DNA from 3 places in the Citrobacter enshiensis genome. Region 1 is predicted to be linked to each of the others. Evidence: predicted binding sites of a transcription regulator. Region 1 holds the regulator's gene; each other region holds the start of a gene.
What was found. The regulator PurR, encoded in region 1, represses purine synthesis genes. The targets are predictions, from matches to a motif close to CANGCAAACGTTTGCNTG.
Positions count from the first base shown of each region.

Region 1 (5,558 bases):
GATGACCAATAACCAGGGTAACAGTTGTTGTCCCTGCCATTTTTGTAACGCCGCACGGCAACCGTAGCCACCGATCAGGAAGGCGATGGTTTGCGGAACATAACTGAGACCAATCACTGCGGGGCTATAACCCATTTCGTTAAGGATGAACGGCGAACCGGTTAACCATGCGAAGAAGCTTGCGGAACAGGCAGCGTAAATCAGCACGTTCCCGCGATAGGCTTTCGAACGCAGCAGGGTGGTGAACGTCAGTTTATCCTGGCTATCGTCACGTGCTTTTGCGGTGGGTTTTAAACGCAGGGCGGGCAACATCAGGATCAGCGTAATCACAAACAGCGTGGCGAAAATGGCCTGCCAGGAAAAATGCGCGAGGATCCAGCTACCTAACAGCGGCGCAAGCGCAGGCGACAACCCGACCAATGGCATGATGGTGGCAAAAATACGGTTAACTTTTTGCGACGGGTAGTAATCCGTCACCAGTGCCTGCCAGACAACCGCAGCAGCACACACGCCAATGGCCTGGATAAAGCGCAGAACCAGCAAGCCCGTTGCACTTTCTACCCACAGCATACCCAGACTTCCCAGGGCGAAGATCGACAAGCCGACCAATAATATGGGCTTACGACCGTAGCGATCGGACAGCGGACCCCAGGCGAGTTGTGCGATGGCGAATCCGGCTAAGAACAGGCTCAGACTGGCGCTGACGGCAGAGGCCGGTGTTTGCAAATCGGCCTGAATTGCAGCAAATGCAGGTAAGTACATATCTGTTGCCAGAAAACCCAGTACGCTGAGACCCGCCAGCCAGACTAAAAAACCTTTTCCCGGTTGCATATTACATTCTCTTTTTTATCAGTAAGACATTGCCGCAGAGTGTAGGGAGTGAAATTCCCGTTGTGAAACGCTAATATTTGTCTACTGAATTCAAATTTTTTGTAGGCAGAATATGTGGTCAGAATATTCCCTTGAAGTTGTTGATGCTGTCGCGCGCAATGGCAGCTTCAGTTCCGCCGCCCAGGAGCTGCATCGCGTGCCTTCTGCAGTGAGCTACACCGTACGTCAACTGGAAGAGTGGCTGGCGGTGCCCTTGTTTGAACGACGCCATCGGGATGTGGAATTGACGCCTGCCGGTGCCTGGTTTTTAAAAGAAGGCCGCTCTGTTATCAAAAAAATGCAGATCACCCGCCAGCAGTGCCAACAGATTGCGAACGGTTGGCGAGGGCAACTGCCTATCGCGGTAGACAATATTGTGCGGCCAGAACGCACCCGGCAGATGATTGTCGATTTCTACCGCCACTTTGATGACGTTGAGCTGGTCGTTTCTCAGGAGGTGTTCAACGGCGTCTGGGATGCGCTTTCCGACGGACGCGTGGAACTGGCTATTGGTGCGACGCAGGCGATCCCCGTAGGGGGGCGCTATACCTTTCGCGATATGGGAATGTTGAGCTGGAGCTGCGTGGTGGCAAGTCATCATCCCCTGGCGGCGATGCCCGGTCCCTTGAGTGATGATACGTTGCGCAACTGGCCGTCGCTGGTCCGTGAAGACACGTCACGGACACTGCCTAAACGCATAACCTGGCTGCTGGACAACCAAAAGCGCGTGATCGTACCGGATTGGGAGTCGTCAGCAACCTGTCTTTCCGCCGGGTTATGCGTCGGTATGGTGCCCACGCATTTTGCAAAACCGTGGCTCGACAGTGGCAAATGGGTTGCGTTAACCCTGGAGAATCCGTTCCCGGATGCGGCATGTTGCCTGACCTGGCAGCAAAATGATACGTCGCCCGCCTTAGCCTGGTTGCTGGAGTATTTAGGCGACAGTGAAACGCTGAACAAAGAGTGGCTGCGAGAACCTGAAGAGGTTCCCGCAGAGGAGGCTTAACGACGATAGTCGCGGAACGGACCATCAGCAACCGAACGACGTTCGATCAGGCGCGGATGGACTTCAATGGACTGCGACTCTTCACGCTTATTCACGATACGGTCTAACAGCATATTAAAGGCCGTTTCGCCAAGTGAGTCTTTAGGCTGGTGAATGGTGGTCAGTGCGGGTGTGAAATAGCGCGCGTTACGCACATTGTCATAACCGATCACCGAAATATCCTGCGGTACCCGCAAGCCCATTTCATCGGCAGCACAGAGCGCCCCCATTGCCATGATGTCGCCACCGCAAAATACCGCGGTCGGGCGATGGGACTGAGAGAGGATCTGCTGCATTGCACGATAACCTGACTCGGGTTCAAAATCGCCCTGCACAATCCAGTCTTCCGGGACTTTTATCAGTGCTTCGTCCATCGCCTTCATAAAGCCCGCCAGGCGGCCAGCGCCGGTGTTGCGCTCCATCGGGCCGGGAATGGCGCCGATTTCACGATGACCGCGCTCCACCAGATAACGACCGGCCATATAACCGCCTTCGAAAGCGTTATCAATGACCGTATCGGTAAAGTCGGCTTTCGCTTCGCCCCAATCCATCACCACCATCGGAATATGGCGATACTCTTCAAGCATGGAAAGCAGAGACTCCGGATATTCCGAACACATGACCAGCAGGCCATCCACACGCTTTTGCGCCATCATGGAAAGATAGGCCCGCTGTTTTTCGAGATTATTCCAGGCATTGCCAAGGATCAGGGTATAGCCTTTCTGGAAGCAGTTCTTCTCAACGGCTTCAATAATCTCAGCAAAATAAGCGGCTTCACTGCTGGTTGCCAGCAGGCCGATAGATTTGGTGTGGTTCACCTTCAGGCTGCGGGCGACCGCACTCGGGGAGTAGTGCAGTTCTTTGATGGCAGCCCAGACGGCATTACGTGTCTCTTCTGCGACAAAACGCGTTTTGTTAATTACATGTGATACGGTTGTAGTGGAAACGTTTGCTCGCTTCGCTACATCTTTAATTGTTGCCATTACATTTCACTCCAGACCATATCCAAACTCCTGAAAATACTGTAGGTAAACGTTTGCCTTTACACACCCTTATCGCAACATCAGGGTTGCGGCACGCCGGGAAAACGACACGAAACGTCAGGAGGGGGTCAATGGCCGGTACGCTAATCAAGTAAGCGTGGAATTTTGTCTGATCTTGACGAAAAGGGGAAGAGTTAAAAGTGGTTATCAATATAAATCCTGGGAGATTTTTACATCCAAGTGTGTAAAAATGCGCAATATCACTTTTTGTGTGGAAATAAAAAGGAGCAAATTTGATGAGCACCGATCTGAAGTTTTCGTTAATAACCACTCTTATTGTTCTGGGTCTGATCGTAGCGGGTGGTCTGACCGCAGCACTGCACTGATTTACCGTGAGGGAGCGTGCTCTCCCTCATTTCGTTGCCCCTTCATTGTTACTAAATCGGCAAAAGTCTTTTGCCATTCTGTTAACTTTATTCTTTTTGTGATTGATGTCATGCTTTTGGCTCTTATCGGGTGTCGCTTCGCGGCACGGTGCAGCGGAGTCGATGTATGAAAATTAATTACCCCTTACTGGCGCTTGCGATTGGCGCATTCGGTATTGGGACCACGGAATTCTCTCCGATGGGCCTGTTGCCCGTCATTGCTCATGGCGTGAACGTCTCCATTCCCGCCGCCGGGATGCTCATCAGCGCTTATGCGGTGGGGGTGATGGTGGGCGCGCCGTTAATGACCCTGTTGCTGTCGCACCGCGCTCGTCGTAATGCGCTGATTTTTCTGATGGCCATTTTTACGCTGGGCAACGTCCTGTCGGCCATTGCGCCGGATTACACCACCTTAATGTTATCGCGCATTTTGACCAGCCTTAATCACGGTGCCTTTTTCGGGTTGGGTTCGGTCGTGGCGGCAAGTGTGGTGCCAAAACATAAGCAGGCCAGCGCCGTGGCGACAATGTTTATGGGGTTAACCATTGCGAACATTGGCGGCGTGCCTGCTGCCACATGGCTTGGGGAAACCATTGGCTGGCGGATGTCCTTTTTAGCGACCGCAGGGCTGGGTGTGATTGCCATGCTCAGTTTGTTCTTCTCTCTGCCGAAAGGCGGTGCAGGGGAACGGCCGGACGTGCGTAAAGAACTGGCTGTCTTGTTACGCCCGCAGGTGCTTTCTGCACTGCTCACCACCGTACTGGGCGCAGGGGCCATGTTTACCCTCTACACCTATATTTCACCCGTTCTGCAAAACATCGCTCATGCCACGCCGGCCTTCGTGACCGCGATGTTAGTGCTGATCGGCGTTGGATTCTCGATCGGCAACTATTTAGGCGGCAAACTGGCCGATCGATCCGTCAACGGTACTCTGAAAGGTTTCTTACTGCTGCTGGTGGTTATCATGCTGGCCATTCCTTTCCTTGCACGCAATGATCTGGGCGCTGCGTTCAGTATGGTGGTGTGGGGGGCGGCGACATTTGCCGTCGTTCCGCCTTTGCAGATGCGCGTGATGCGTGTTGCCAGTGAAGCGCCGGGGTTGTCCTCGTCGGTGAATATCGGGGCCTTTAACCTTGGCAATGCGTTAGGCGCGGCGGCAGGCGGGGCAGTGATTTCTGGCGGTCTGGGGTATAGCTTTGTTCCGGTGATGGGAGCTATCGTGGCAGGGCTGGCGTTATTGCTGGTCTTTGTTTCAGCGAGAAGGCAGCCTGAAACGGCATATGTCGCCAACTGATCGAGTGAGTTAAAAATAAAAACGCAGAAGGGATACCTTCTGCGTTGTCTTATTTACGCCGCGAAGTTCTTCGCAACGAATTCCCAGTTTACCAGCGCCCAGAAATGCTCCAGGTAGCCAGGACGGGCATTACGGTAGTCGATGTAGTACGCATGTTCCCACACGTCAACGGTCATCAGCGGCGTGGCATCCGTGGTTAACGGGGTGCCTGCGTTGGACGTAGAAACGATAGCCAGTTTGCCATCAGCCCCTTTCACCAACCAGGTCCAGCCGGAACCGAAGTTTTTAATCGCAGCATCGGTGAATTGCGCTTTGAATTCAGCAAAGCTACCGAAGGACGCAGCGATAGCGTCAGCCAGTTTACCGGTTGGTTCGCCGCCCGCGTTCGGGGCCAGGCAGTTCCAGTAGAACGTGTGGTTCCAGACCTGTGCTGCGTTATTGAATACGCCACCTTCTGAACTACGGACGATCTCTTCCAGTGATTTACCTTCAAAGGCGGTACCTTTGATCAGGTTATTGAGATTCGTCACATAGGTTTGATGATGTTTGCCGTAGTGATATTCCAGCGTTTCAGCGGAAATGTGTGGTGCCAGCGCGTCTTTGGCATACGGTAATGCAGGTAATTCGAACGACATTGCTTCTCTCCTTATTATTAATATTGAGTACGTACAATAGCCCTAAAGTACGTAAGGATAGGGTAGCAAATTGAAAGGTGATGCAAAAGAAGAACTTACCCTGTTGCGTAAACAACAGGGTAAGGGATTAACGAATGGTTTTTGGCGTCATGACGCGGCGGGCGCCGACATAGTGGCGTTGCCAGTAATCTTCGCTTAATGAGGTGATCTGAATTTCCTGCCCTGAACGGGGGGACTGGATAAATTTGCCGTTGCCGACGTACACGCCGACGTGATCCGCCGTACCGCGCCCCTGGGTCCGGAAGA
Region 1 is NZ_CP119862.1:2,616,119-2,621,676, reverse strand. Features, by position in the region: gene punC (purine nucleoside transporter PunC) at 1-831, opposite strand, end outside; gene punR (DNA-binding transcriptional activator PunR) at 944-1,876, shown strand; gene purR (HTH-type transcriptional repressor PurR) at 1,873-2,898, opposite strand; gene cydH (cytochrome bd-I oxidase subunit CydH) at 3,195-3,284, shown strand; gene P2W74_RS12785 (MFS transporter) at 3,451-4,617, shown strand; gene sodB (superoxide dismutase [Fe]) at 4,671-5,252, opposite strand; gene P2W74_RS12775 (C40 family peptidase) at 5,380-5,558, opposite strand, start outside.

Region 2 (5,558 bases), 320 kb from region 1:
CCGCACGGGTTGGATAGGCAGTTCGGGGATCAGCGACTGAACCCAGGTACCGGCGTTGACCAGCGCTTTCTTCGCGTGATACTCCCCATCGGCGGTCACTACCGTCACGCCGTCATCATGATGATGAATGGCAGAGACAGGGCAGTTAAAGAGTTGCGCGCAGCCGGCTTCTTCCGCCAGGCGAACCCAGGCTTTAATGGCTAACTCGCTGCGCAGAAACCCGGAATCTGCCTCAAACAGGCCGATGTAGTTTTCCGGTACGCGGATCTCAGGCCAGCGGGCCATCATCGCGGCGGCGTCCAGTTGCTCGACGTTCAACTGCCACTGTTGCGCGCTGTGCGCCACATTGGCCAGAAAGGTGGAGTCGGAAGGGCCGAGATTGATAACCCCTGAGCGTACAAAAACGGGCTCTTCATTGAGCGTTGAAAGTTCGTCCCACAGCGCTTGTGCCCGCAGCACCAGCGGAACGTATTTTTCGCCTTCGCCGTAGGCATGGCGCATTAATCGGGTATCGCCGTGGTGGCTACCCTGCTGATGTGGCGGCATGTGCGCATCGGTCATCAGCACCTTTAAGCCGGCGCGAGTGGCATAATATCCGGCGGCCGCACCCACGGAACCGCTGCCAATAATGATTAAATCGTAGTTCATCAGCTTCTCTCTGCTATCACGATTATTGCAGGGTAAATAACTGACCGGCGTTATTCAACCTGGAAATAAAAAAGGCACCGTGAAGGTGCCTTTGAGAGGAGGTTCTCGTCACGTTAATGACGACGATATTCATTTACCTGGTAATCGCCAGATTCAATTTTGGCGATTCCTGCTTCTAAAATCGAAATAAATTGTCTGGCAACATCAGTGGTTAACCAGAGCGTCTGACCAACTTCAGTTCCATTCGGGTCAGGGCGATTCGGGGTCTGGTAGTGCAAACGCAGCATCAGCGCATCATAGCTATCAACGGTGCTGATGTCCCACCCTACGAGCGGATGAGTCTGAATGACTTCATTATTCTTTTCCATCATGCCCCCTAATACGTGTTACTAGACAACGGTTTTCGAGGTTCAATGCGTGTTTTATCTGAAGCAATTTCAGTATATCAATAAATAAGGGTATTCACTGAAAATTTAAAGAGGGAGCAGCACAAATTTCTGCTTTTTAAGAATTGGATGAACAATAAAACAGCATATTGTTCATGCTTTATTGGCATATAGTGCATTTAAGATGAGGAATAGCTTAAAATCCGAACAGTTGCGCAAATAAAAAAAGCCGGGGCGACCCGGCAAAATGAACATTACTGCATATCATTTATTATTCGTTGATAAACCAGTCATCTGCGCTTTCCCACGTTTCTTGCAGAATTTCGCTGATGCGCTCTTTATCCTCTTTTGTCGCGCCAATGACCGACAAATTGTTTGCGGCGGCATAGCGAACGGTGACGTTGCCTTCGTTATCCGGAAAATGGTGGTGAATACGACGGGAGAGTTCACCGGCCAGCGCGTCTATCGCGCCAGCAGGTAAAGGAGAAGTTTTTGCAATGGTGACTTCAATACGCATAATGGCCCCCTGTTGAATATACTGGATGTTTATACAGTTAAAATATTCCGCTGACAACAGTTGGCCACGTTTTTTTTATTTTTTCACCGACCAGCGTACCGTTTCACCGCCGAGGAAAGGCACCAGCGTATCGTCTGTCAGGGCGATGCTTTCTGGAATGTGCTGTTCTTCCCGTACCAGTTCAACGTAGGTGTCGTTGACGGGCAAACCATAGAACTGCGGACCGTTGAGTGAGCAAAAAGCTTCAAAGTGCTGTAACGCATTCATCTCCTCGAAGACGGTCGCATAGCTGCCGAGCGCCGTTGGGGCGTTAAAGCAGCCCGCGCAGCCACAGCTGGTCTCTTTACGATGACGCGCGTGCGGTGCCGAGTCTGTTCCCAGGAAAGCGCGGCTAAAACCGCTGGCAACCAGTTCACGCAATGCCTGCTGGTGGACATTGCGTTTGAGGATCGGCAAACAGTACAGGTGCGGGCGAATGCCGCCGACCAGCATGTGGTTGCGGTTAAACATCAAATGCTGAGGCGTAATCGTGGCCGCCAGCAGTTCGTTGCCGTCGCGAACATACTCTGCCGCATCTTTGGTCGTAATGTGCTCGAAGACCACTTTGAGCGCCGTCAGGCGCTGGCGCAAAGGCTCCATAACGCTGTCGATAAAGCGAGCCTCGCGATCGAAAATGTCGATCTCCGCATGGGTGACTTCGCCGTGTACCAGCAGCGGCATCCCCAGTTTTTCCATGCGCTCAAGAACGGGCATGATAGCGTCGGTGGACGTAACCCCGTGGCTTGAGTTGGTGGTGGCATTGGCCGGGTAGAGTTTTGCGGCGGTGAAAACGCCTTCATGGAATCCGCGCTCAAGCTCATTGGGATCCAGGGTGTCCGTGAGATAGCAGGTCATCAACGGTGTGAATGCGTGTCCTTGCGGTACCGCATCAAGAATACGCTGGCGGTAAGCGATGGCCGCGTCAACGGTGGTGACGGGCGGCGCCAGGTTCGGCATCACGATCGCGCGACCATAGGTTTCACTGGTGTAGGGCACGACTGTTTTTAACATGTCGCCATCGCGAAGGTGAACGTGCCAGTCGTCTGGGCGGCGGATCTTTAAAACCTGGGATGGTGCTGTCATCAATATGCTCCGGCTGAGGGATGGTCTTTTTGCCGGAAACAAAGGATATGCGGAAACGTTTTCGTTTGCACGAAAAAAAAGGGCGCTAATGCGCCCCCGGAATGTTAATTGGTGAACGGGATGACGATTTCACCCGGTTTCACCTCAATCCCTTTGGCATATTTTTTCGCCAGCGCTTCGCCTTTGCTGCTGTCTTCTTGCAGAACGTAGGCAGGTTGCTGATTAAAATAATTGCGCAGCGACTGGTTGAGATACGGCATCAGCGTTTGTAATACCGGCTGCATTTTCTCTGGCGTGACCGTGACGTCCACCACTTCCATCTCTTGCAGGAAAATGGCGCCTTTCTCTTTGTTAAAGACCGGCAACGCTTTCAGCTTCAGTTTCATGGTGGCTTTTTGATTGCCAAACAAGGAACTCATGTCCAGATTGGCATCGCCGGTAAGCGTCACTTTATTGGGCTCTTCCCGACCGATCTGGCTGCTCAGATTGGACAGCACAATATGCGCGTCGGCAACGCCGGGTAAGCCAATATCTTTGGAAAAGTTATTCCGTTTCTCCAGTGCCTGGTTAATTTCTTGTTCACTGATCGTGTACTGTGTGAGCTGATTACAGCCAACCAACAGGCCGCTAACTAATAACGCAGCGGCAAAAAAAATCTTTTTCATGGGGTTCCTCAACATGATGCCCGTGTTGTAATCCTGACACAAAGCAGCATGTGGCACCAGCACGCAACGCGCCAGCAGAAAAAACTGAAATAACGGCCACCCGATGCAACGGCCGTTTTTTCAGCAGCGAGCCGCGAAGCGATCAGGCTTCTGGCTCCAGCATTCCGTTCGGGGTACGTTTATGGCTAAATTGCCATCCCAATGCCAGAAAGGTGATAACGCCGATAATCCCTAGCATTATCCAGGGCAGTTCGGGTCGGGCCATTACTTTTCCCATATCGAACAACCAGCCGCCGCCGATATAGCCAATCGCCCCGCCAATGGCGAGTCCCAGACGGCTAAAGCCCATATAACTGCCGCGCGCACGCGCATCGGACAATGACGCGCTGAGCGTTTCACGGGCGGGTTCCGCAATAATTGAACCGATATAGAATATGCAAATCAGTGTGAAGAGTTGCTGCAAATCACTCACCAGTCCAATAGGCAGCATACTGAGCGACATTAATAACAGGCCAGCCATCAACCGGTGTTCGAGACGAAAACGTTTTTCACTCCACCGCGCAATGGGGTAGAGCAGGGTCAGTGACAGGCACGCTTCAATGGCGTACATCCATTTCACGGCGGCCGGGGAACCTGCAATATCATTGACCATGATGGGCAGCATTAACATCACCTGAACCGCCAGCATGTAATACCCTGCCAGCGTCAGAACATAGGTGACAAACCGTTTGTCCCGCATGACGCGCCCCATCCCTTCACGGACGGGGATACGCACGGTGGAAAGCTTCCAGGCTGGGAGCAGCCAGGCGTTGAACGCGGCGCAGAGAATAAACAACACCGCGCCAGTCGCGCAGACCAGCCGAAAATCATACTGTAACAGCCAACTGCCGAGTAATGCGCCAATCACCGCGCCCGCACTGTCCTGCATCATCAATAAAGAGAAGAACCGGCCACGCTGTTCCGGGCGGATCAGTTTGACCACCAGCGCGGAGCGCGGCGGATCAAACAGTGTGCCGCCCAGACCTGAAAGGAAGCAGGAAAACCATAACAGCCAGGGGTCCTGGGCAATGCCCATAGTGGCGAATCCGGCTGCGCGTAGGAGCATGCCGGTGACGATCATCGGTTTGGCGCCAAAGCGGTCAGCGATGGCCCCGCCAAATATCCCCAACCCTTGTTGAATAAACTGGCGCAGGCCGAGTGCAATCCCCACCATGACGGCAGCCCATCCCATTTGATCGACGAATCGAATGGAAATAAGAGGGAACACCACAAAAAAGCCCAACACCACCAACATATTATCGATGAGCAGGAAATATTTACCCAGGTTCCTCGCCTGCGAGACGCGCGACATTTCCCCTCCCGGGAAAAAAAGATGTGCGCCTACTATTCTGCGGTGTCGCCGGGGCTTTTCCCACCCTCGCGGGGACAATATTTTTTTATCAAGAGTCCGTCTTGATAGAGAGATTTCATCAAAATGTGTGAATAATCCAAAAAATGGCTATTTGCACTTTTCACAGAGTGCGTGGCCGCAGGTATAGTAACGTTATCAGGGGTGTGAAGACGTTACGGGAAGGAGTGGGTATAGAATGTTTGGCTATCGCAGTAACGTGCCAAAAGTGCGCTTAACAACCGACCGCCTGGTCGTGCGTTTAGTGCATGAGCGTGATGCCTGGCGTCTGGCAGATTATTACGCAGAAAATCGTCATTTTTTAAAACCCTGGGAACCCATTCGCGATGATAGTCACTGCTATCCGTCAGGCTGGCAGGCGCGGCTGAGCATGATCGCTGAGTTTCATAAGCAGGGTACGGCATTCTATTTTGCGCTGCTCGATCCGGACGAAAAAGAAATTATTGGCGTAGCGAATTTTTCCAACGTGGTACGCGGTTCGTTTCATGCGTGCTATCTGGGATATTCCATTGCGCAGAAGTGGCAGGGAAAGGGGCTGATGTTCGAAGCCTTAAGCTCGGCAATTCGTTATATGCAACGCACACAACACATGCACCGGATTATGGCAAATTATATGCCGCACAATAACCGTAGCGGCGATTTACTGGCGCGACTCGGTTTTGAAAAAGAAGGGTACGCGAAAGATTACCTGTTGATTGATGGGCAATGGCGCGATCACGTGCTGACGGCGTTGACAACAACTGAATGGACCCCCGGACGTTAATCCTCTGGACGCGATGGAGAAAGAGAATGAAATATGAATTAACCGCCAC
Region 2 is NZ_CP119862.1:2,931,161-2,936,718, reverse strand. Features, by position in the region: gene solA (N-methyl-L-tryptophan oxidase) at 1-648, opposite strand, end outside; gene bssS (biofilm formation regulator BssS) at 762-1,016, opposite strand; gene dinI (DNA damage-inducible protein I) at 1,306-1,551, opposite strand; gene pyrC (dihydroorotase) at 1,627-2,673, opposite strand; gene P2W74_RS14245 (lipoprotein) at 2,778-3,338, opposite strand; gene mdtH (multidrug efflux MFS transporter MdtH) at 3,481-4,689, opposite strand; gene rimJ (ribosomal protein S5-alanine N-acetyltransferase) at 4,925-5,509, shown strand; gene P2W74_RS14230 (YceH family protein) at 5,536-5,558, shown strand, end outside.
Region 2: a site for PurR is predicted at 2,722-2,739, ahead of pyrC (dihydroorotase). Genes of this name have one in related genera too.

Region 3 (5,558 bases), 1.5 Mb from region 1:
GCGCCCACAAATTTCTCGAAGTTGAAGCGAGGAATTTTGGTCACAACGTAGTCGATGGAAGGCTCGAACGAGGCCGGAGTACGTCCGCCGGTAATGTCGTTCATCAGCTCATCGAGGGTGTAACCTACCGCCAGTTTCGCCGCCACTTTAGCAATCGGGAAGCCGGTCGCTTTCGACGCCAGCGCCGAGGAGCGGGATACACGCGGGTTCATTTCGATGACAATCAGGCGACCGTTTTTCGGGTTCACCGCAAACTGGACGTTAGAACCGCCGGTTTCCACGCCGATTTCACGCAGTACCGCCATCGAGGCGTTACGCATGATTTGGTATTCTTTATCGGTCAGCGTCTGCGCTGGCGCTACGGTGATGGAGTCACCGGTATGAATGCCCATGGCGTCGAAGTTTTCGATAGAGCAGACGATGATGCAGTTGTCGTTTTTATCACGCACCACTTCCATCTCGTACTCTTTCCAGCCAATCAGCGACTCATCAATCAGCAGTTCGTTGGTGGGGGAAAGATCCAGCCCGCGTTCGCAAATTTCTTCGAACTCTTCGCGGTTATAGGCAATACCGCCGCCGGTGCCGCCCATGGTGAAGCTAGGTCGGATGATGCAAGGGAAGCCGACGTCAGCGGCAACCGCCAGCGCTTCTTCCATCGTGTGAGCGATACCCGAGCGCGCGGTGTCGAGACCGATTTTCTTCATCGCAATGTCGAAGCGACGGCGGTCTTCCGCTTTATCAATCGCATCAGCTGTCGCGCCAATCATGGTCACGCCGAACTCTTCCAGTACGCCCTGACGCTCCAGTTCCAGCGCGCAGTTCAGCGCTGTCTGGCCGCCCATGGTCGGCAGTACGGCGTCCGGACGCTCTTTCTCGATGATTTTGCGCACCACTTCCCAGTGAATCGGCTCGATGTAGGTGGCATCGGCCATTTCCGGGTCGGTCATGATGGTCGCCGGGTTAGAGTTCACCAGAATAACGCGGTAACCCTCTTCACGCAGGGCTTTACAGGCCTGTGCGCCGGAGTAGTCAAATTCGCAGGCCTGGCCGATAACAATCGGACCAGCGCCAAGGATCAGGATGCTTTTTATATCTGTACGTTTTGGCATTGTCTTCTCGGCTCCTGATTATTTAGCGGTCTTACGGTATTGCTCGATAAGTTCGATAAAGTGATCGAACAGTGGCGCGGCATCGTGCGGGCCTGGGCTGGCTTCCGGGTGTCCCTGGAAGCTAAACGCCGGTTTGTCGGTGCGATGGATACCTTGCAGGGTGTGGTCAAACAGGGATTTATGCGTCACGCGCAGATTGGCAGGCATCGACGCCTCATCAACCGCAAAACCGTGGTTCTGGGCAGTAATCATCACGGTATTGTTATCAATATCTTTGACCGGATGGTTGCCGCCGTGGTGGCCAAACTTCATCTTGATGGTTTTCGCACCGCTTGCCAGCGCCAGTAGCTGATGGCCGAGGCAGATACCGAACACCGGAATGTCGGTTTCGAGGAATTTCTGAATCGCGGTAATAGCATAGTCACACGGCGCCGGGTCGCCAGGGCCGTTAGAGAGGAAAATGCCGTCCGGGTTCATTTTCAGAACGTCTTCTGCAGAGGTCTGCGCTGGCACCACTGTCAGGCGACAGCCGCGATCTACCAGCATACGCAGAATGTTGCGTTTAGCGCCGTAGTCATACGCCACCACATGGAACGGCAGTTCTTCCTCTTTTTTCGCTTCTGGCAGTTCGCCTGAAAGCGTCCAGCTCCCCTGCGTCCAGCTATAGGCTTCCGCTGTGGTCACTTCTTTCGCCAGGTCCATCCCGTTCAGGCCAGGGAAGGCTTTCGCTTTTTCCTGCGCCAGTGCCGCATCCAGATTATCACCCGCGATGATGCAGCCGTTCTGTGCGCCCTTCTCGCGCAGCAGACGCGTCAGCTTACGGGTATCGATATCGGCAATCGCCACGATGTTATGGCGCTTCAGGTAAGAAGAGAGGTCTTCGGTATTGCGGTAGTTGCTGGCAATCAGCGGCAGGTCGCGAATAATCAGACCTTGCGCATGTACCTGAGAGGATTCTGCATCGGCTTCATTGGTGCCGACATTACCGATATGGGGATAAGTAAGAGTGACGATTTGGCGAGAATAGGAAGGATCAGTGAGGATTTCTTGATAACCGGTCATTGAAGTATTGAAAACGACTTCCCCAACCGCCGAACCTGTTGCCCCTATGGCCCGACCGTGAAACTGGGTTCCGTCTTCCAGAACCAATAGCGCTGACTTAATCAAAACACCCTCCAGAGAATATTCACTCACTTTATTTGCATATTAATTCATTATGACTGCATGAATCAATGCAAATTTGCTTACCCATGTATTTCTGGCAAACGGCGGCATTCTAGAGACAGACCGGACAAAAGTCTACCTGAAAGGGGAATTTTTATTATTATTTTGAGTCACTGGGATAAATCACGTGATTTAACAGGCAAAAAGATCAGCTAAGTCACGTCGGGAAACGCTTGCGCGGCAGAAAGAGCATGAAAAAACATTATCAAGATGAAAAAAGTAGACCATTTGGTCAAAATTTACATAAAACCAACAAAAACAAAGATAAAAACACGATATTATGAGGAATTGGTTAAAAGTACATGACAAAAGCAATAAAATAAAAGGGCAATAAAATATTGCCCTATGTAATCAATAAATTATGACTACAATGACCACATCACTAAGGGTAACTTATGCTTATAAATTATTTAAATTAAGCACATCTCGCATATCAAAAAGACCATTTGATTTGCATTTTAACCAAATTGCCGATTTTACGGCTCCGTTAGCAAATGTCATGCGACTGGATGCCTTATGCGTGATCTCAACGCGCTCGCCAATATCGGCAAACATCGCGGTATGTTCACCCACAATGTCCCCCGCACGCACGGTAGCAAAACCAATCGTGCCCGGCACACGCTCACCGGTATAGCCTTCCCGGCTGTAGACGGCGCAGTCTTTAAGATCTTTGTCCAGCGCATGGGCAATCGCTTCCCCCATCGCCAGTGCTGTACCTGACGGCGCATCCACTTTATGACGATGGTGCGCTTCAATAATTTCAATGTCGGCGTAGTCGCCCATTACTTTTGCCGCTTTTTCGAGAAGCTTCAGCATAACGTTGACGCCCACGCTAAAGTTCGCCGCAAACACAATCCCTACCTCCTGAGCGGCGTCGCGAATAGCCTGCTTACCGGCCTCGTCAAACCCGGTCGTGCCGATCACCATGCCTTTGCCGTGCTGGCGGCAAAAGGCCAGATGCGTCAGCGTCCCTTCCGGGCGGGTAAAATCAATGAATACATCAAAATCGTCTTTGATGGCATCAAGGCTGCTTTGTACGGTAACACCGCACTTTCCGGCGCCCGCCAGTTCACCGGCATCGCTGCCCAGCAATGAGGAACCTTCCCGCTCCAACGCTGCGCCCAGTTGAACGCCTTCCATGCTCAGTGTCGCCTGAATCAACTGGCGTCCCATGCGTCCACCGGCTCCCGCGATGGCAACGCGGATATGTGCATCATGCATAGCTATTCTCTTTTGTTAATTTTGCGTAAATCGTTTTCAGATTAACCAGCGCGCTGCCGCACCGCTAGCCAAAAACGTCGATAATTAGAATTTAATGATAAACAGGGTGAGATATCAGTAAAAGGCATGATGCATCGGAATAAGTCGCACCATACCGTTATATAGACTTGGATTTACGGCGCCAATGCCAGCACGTCTGCAACCCACTGCTGGAAACCAATAGCATCGATATCGAGGGCGACCTGCGCATTTGCCGGTCTGTTCATCCGTCCCTCAATATCCACAACGGTTGTTCCGGCGGTATATTCCCCCTGAGTTTCTACCGCGACGAAGCACGGCTTGACGGTAAACAGATCCGGGCGAACCAGCCAGGCAATGGCGCACAGGTCGTGCATCCGCACGCCAGTGCTCATTGTTCCGCTGCGATAGTGACTGAACAGGGCGTGCAGCATCTTTCCGGTACGATTCAGAGTGGGTAACGCGTCCAGATACTCCGGCGTCAGCATGGCCTGATTCGTGACATCCAGCCCGCACATCACAATCTCTATTCCACTCTGGAATACACAGGCGGCAGCTTCCGGGTCGACAGCGATATTAAATTCGGCATTAGGGGTGAAGTTCCCCCGCCCGGCAGAACCGCCCATAATCACCAGACGGCGAACATTGAATATGCATTCTGGGTAATGCTTCAGCAGCAGCGCGATGTTTGTTAACGGGCCAATCGCGACCAGGGTGACCGGTTCAGGCGCACTCATTAACGCATCACGAATAGCGATAAAAGCCGGTTTCGCCAGCGGCTGTCGGTTATGCGCGACAAAATCATAACCTTCCATACCGGATTCACCATGAACATAGGCCGCGTCGCGCAGTGGACGCAATAATGGCGTGGCAGCTCCCTGCGCCAGGGGAACATCGGCATTCCAGAAATGCAGCAGTTGCAGGGCGTTACGGGTAGTTTTCTCCACGGAGACGTTACCGGCGACCGTGGTCATCAATTGCAGGTCAAGCTGAGGGGCAAACAGCGCAGCGGCAATCGCCGCGGCATCATCAATACCTGGATCGGTGTCGAGAATAATGGGTAGGCGCATATTTCCTCCATAAAAAAATGCCAGACATCGAGTCTGGCATCTTCTCATAATCATCACGTGCAAGATTTACTCTACTTCACGAACATCCACTCGCAGCTCTTTCGGCACTTCAAAAACGATGTTCTCTTCACGACCTTCCAGCGGAATCGCTTCGCCGCCACCAAGCTCCTGCAAGCGCGAAATGACATTTTGTACCAGAATATCCGGTGCGGAGGCCCCTGCGGTGACGCCAACGCAGGTCGCATTCTTGACCCACGTTTCCTGGATATCGGTCGCATCGTCGATAAGAAACGCCGCTTTCCCCATTCGCTGCGCCAGTTCAGCCAGACGGTTGGAGTTTGAGGAGTTCCTGGAACCGACCACCAACACCACATCGGCCTGTTCAGCCAGCGCACGCACCGCTTCCTGACGGTTAGTCGTCGCATAGCAGATATCGTCTTTGCGCGGCCCGACGATTTTCGGGAATCGCTTACGCAGCGCATCAATAACGTCTGAGGTGTCATCCACGGAAAGCGTGGTTTGCGTCATAAAGGAGAGTTTGCCCTCATTTTTGACATTCAGCGTCCAGACATCCTCTGGCGATTCGACCAGGTACATCCCCCCTACCGGGTTGCTGTACTGACCCATCGTACCTTCTACTTCCGGGTGCCCCGCATGGCCAATCAGGATCGACTCTTCGCCGCGACGGCTGGCGCGCGCCACTTCCATATGCACTTTCGTTACCAGCGGACAGGTCGCGTCAAAGACCGTGAGATCGCGGCTTTTCGCCTCATTACGTACCGCCTGAGAAACGCCATGGGCAGAGAAAATCAGGATCGCGCCATCCGGTACTTCGCTGATTTGCTCAATAAAAATCGCCCCACGCTCACGGAGGGTGTCCACCACATAACGGTTATGCACCACTTCGTGACGAACA
Region 3 is NZ_CP119862.1:4,077,743-4,083,300, forward strand. Features, by position in the region: gene carB (carbamoyl-phosphate synthase large subunit) at 1-1,109, opposite strand, end outside; gene carA (glutamine-hydrolyzing carbamoyl-phosphate synthase small subunit) at 1,128-2,276, opposite strand; gene dapB (4-hydroxy-tetrahydrodipicolinate reductase) at 2,733-3,554, opposite strand; gene rihC (ribonucleoside hydrolase RihC) at 3,728-4,642, opposite strand; gene ispH (4-hydroxy-3-methylbut-2-enyl diphosphate reductase) at 4,709-5,558, opposite strand, start outside.
Region 3: a site for PurR is predicted at 2,368-2,385, ahead of carA (glutamine-hydrolyzing carbamoyl-phosphate synthase small subunit). Genes of this name have one in related genera too.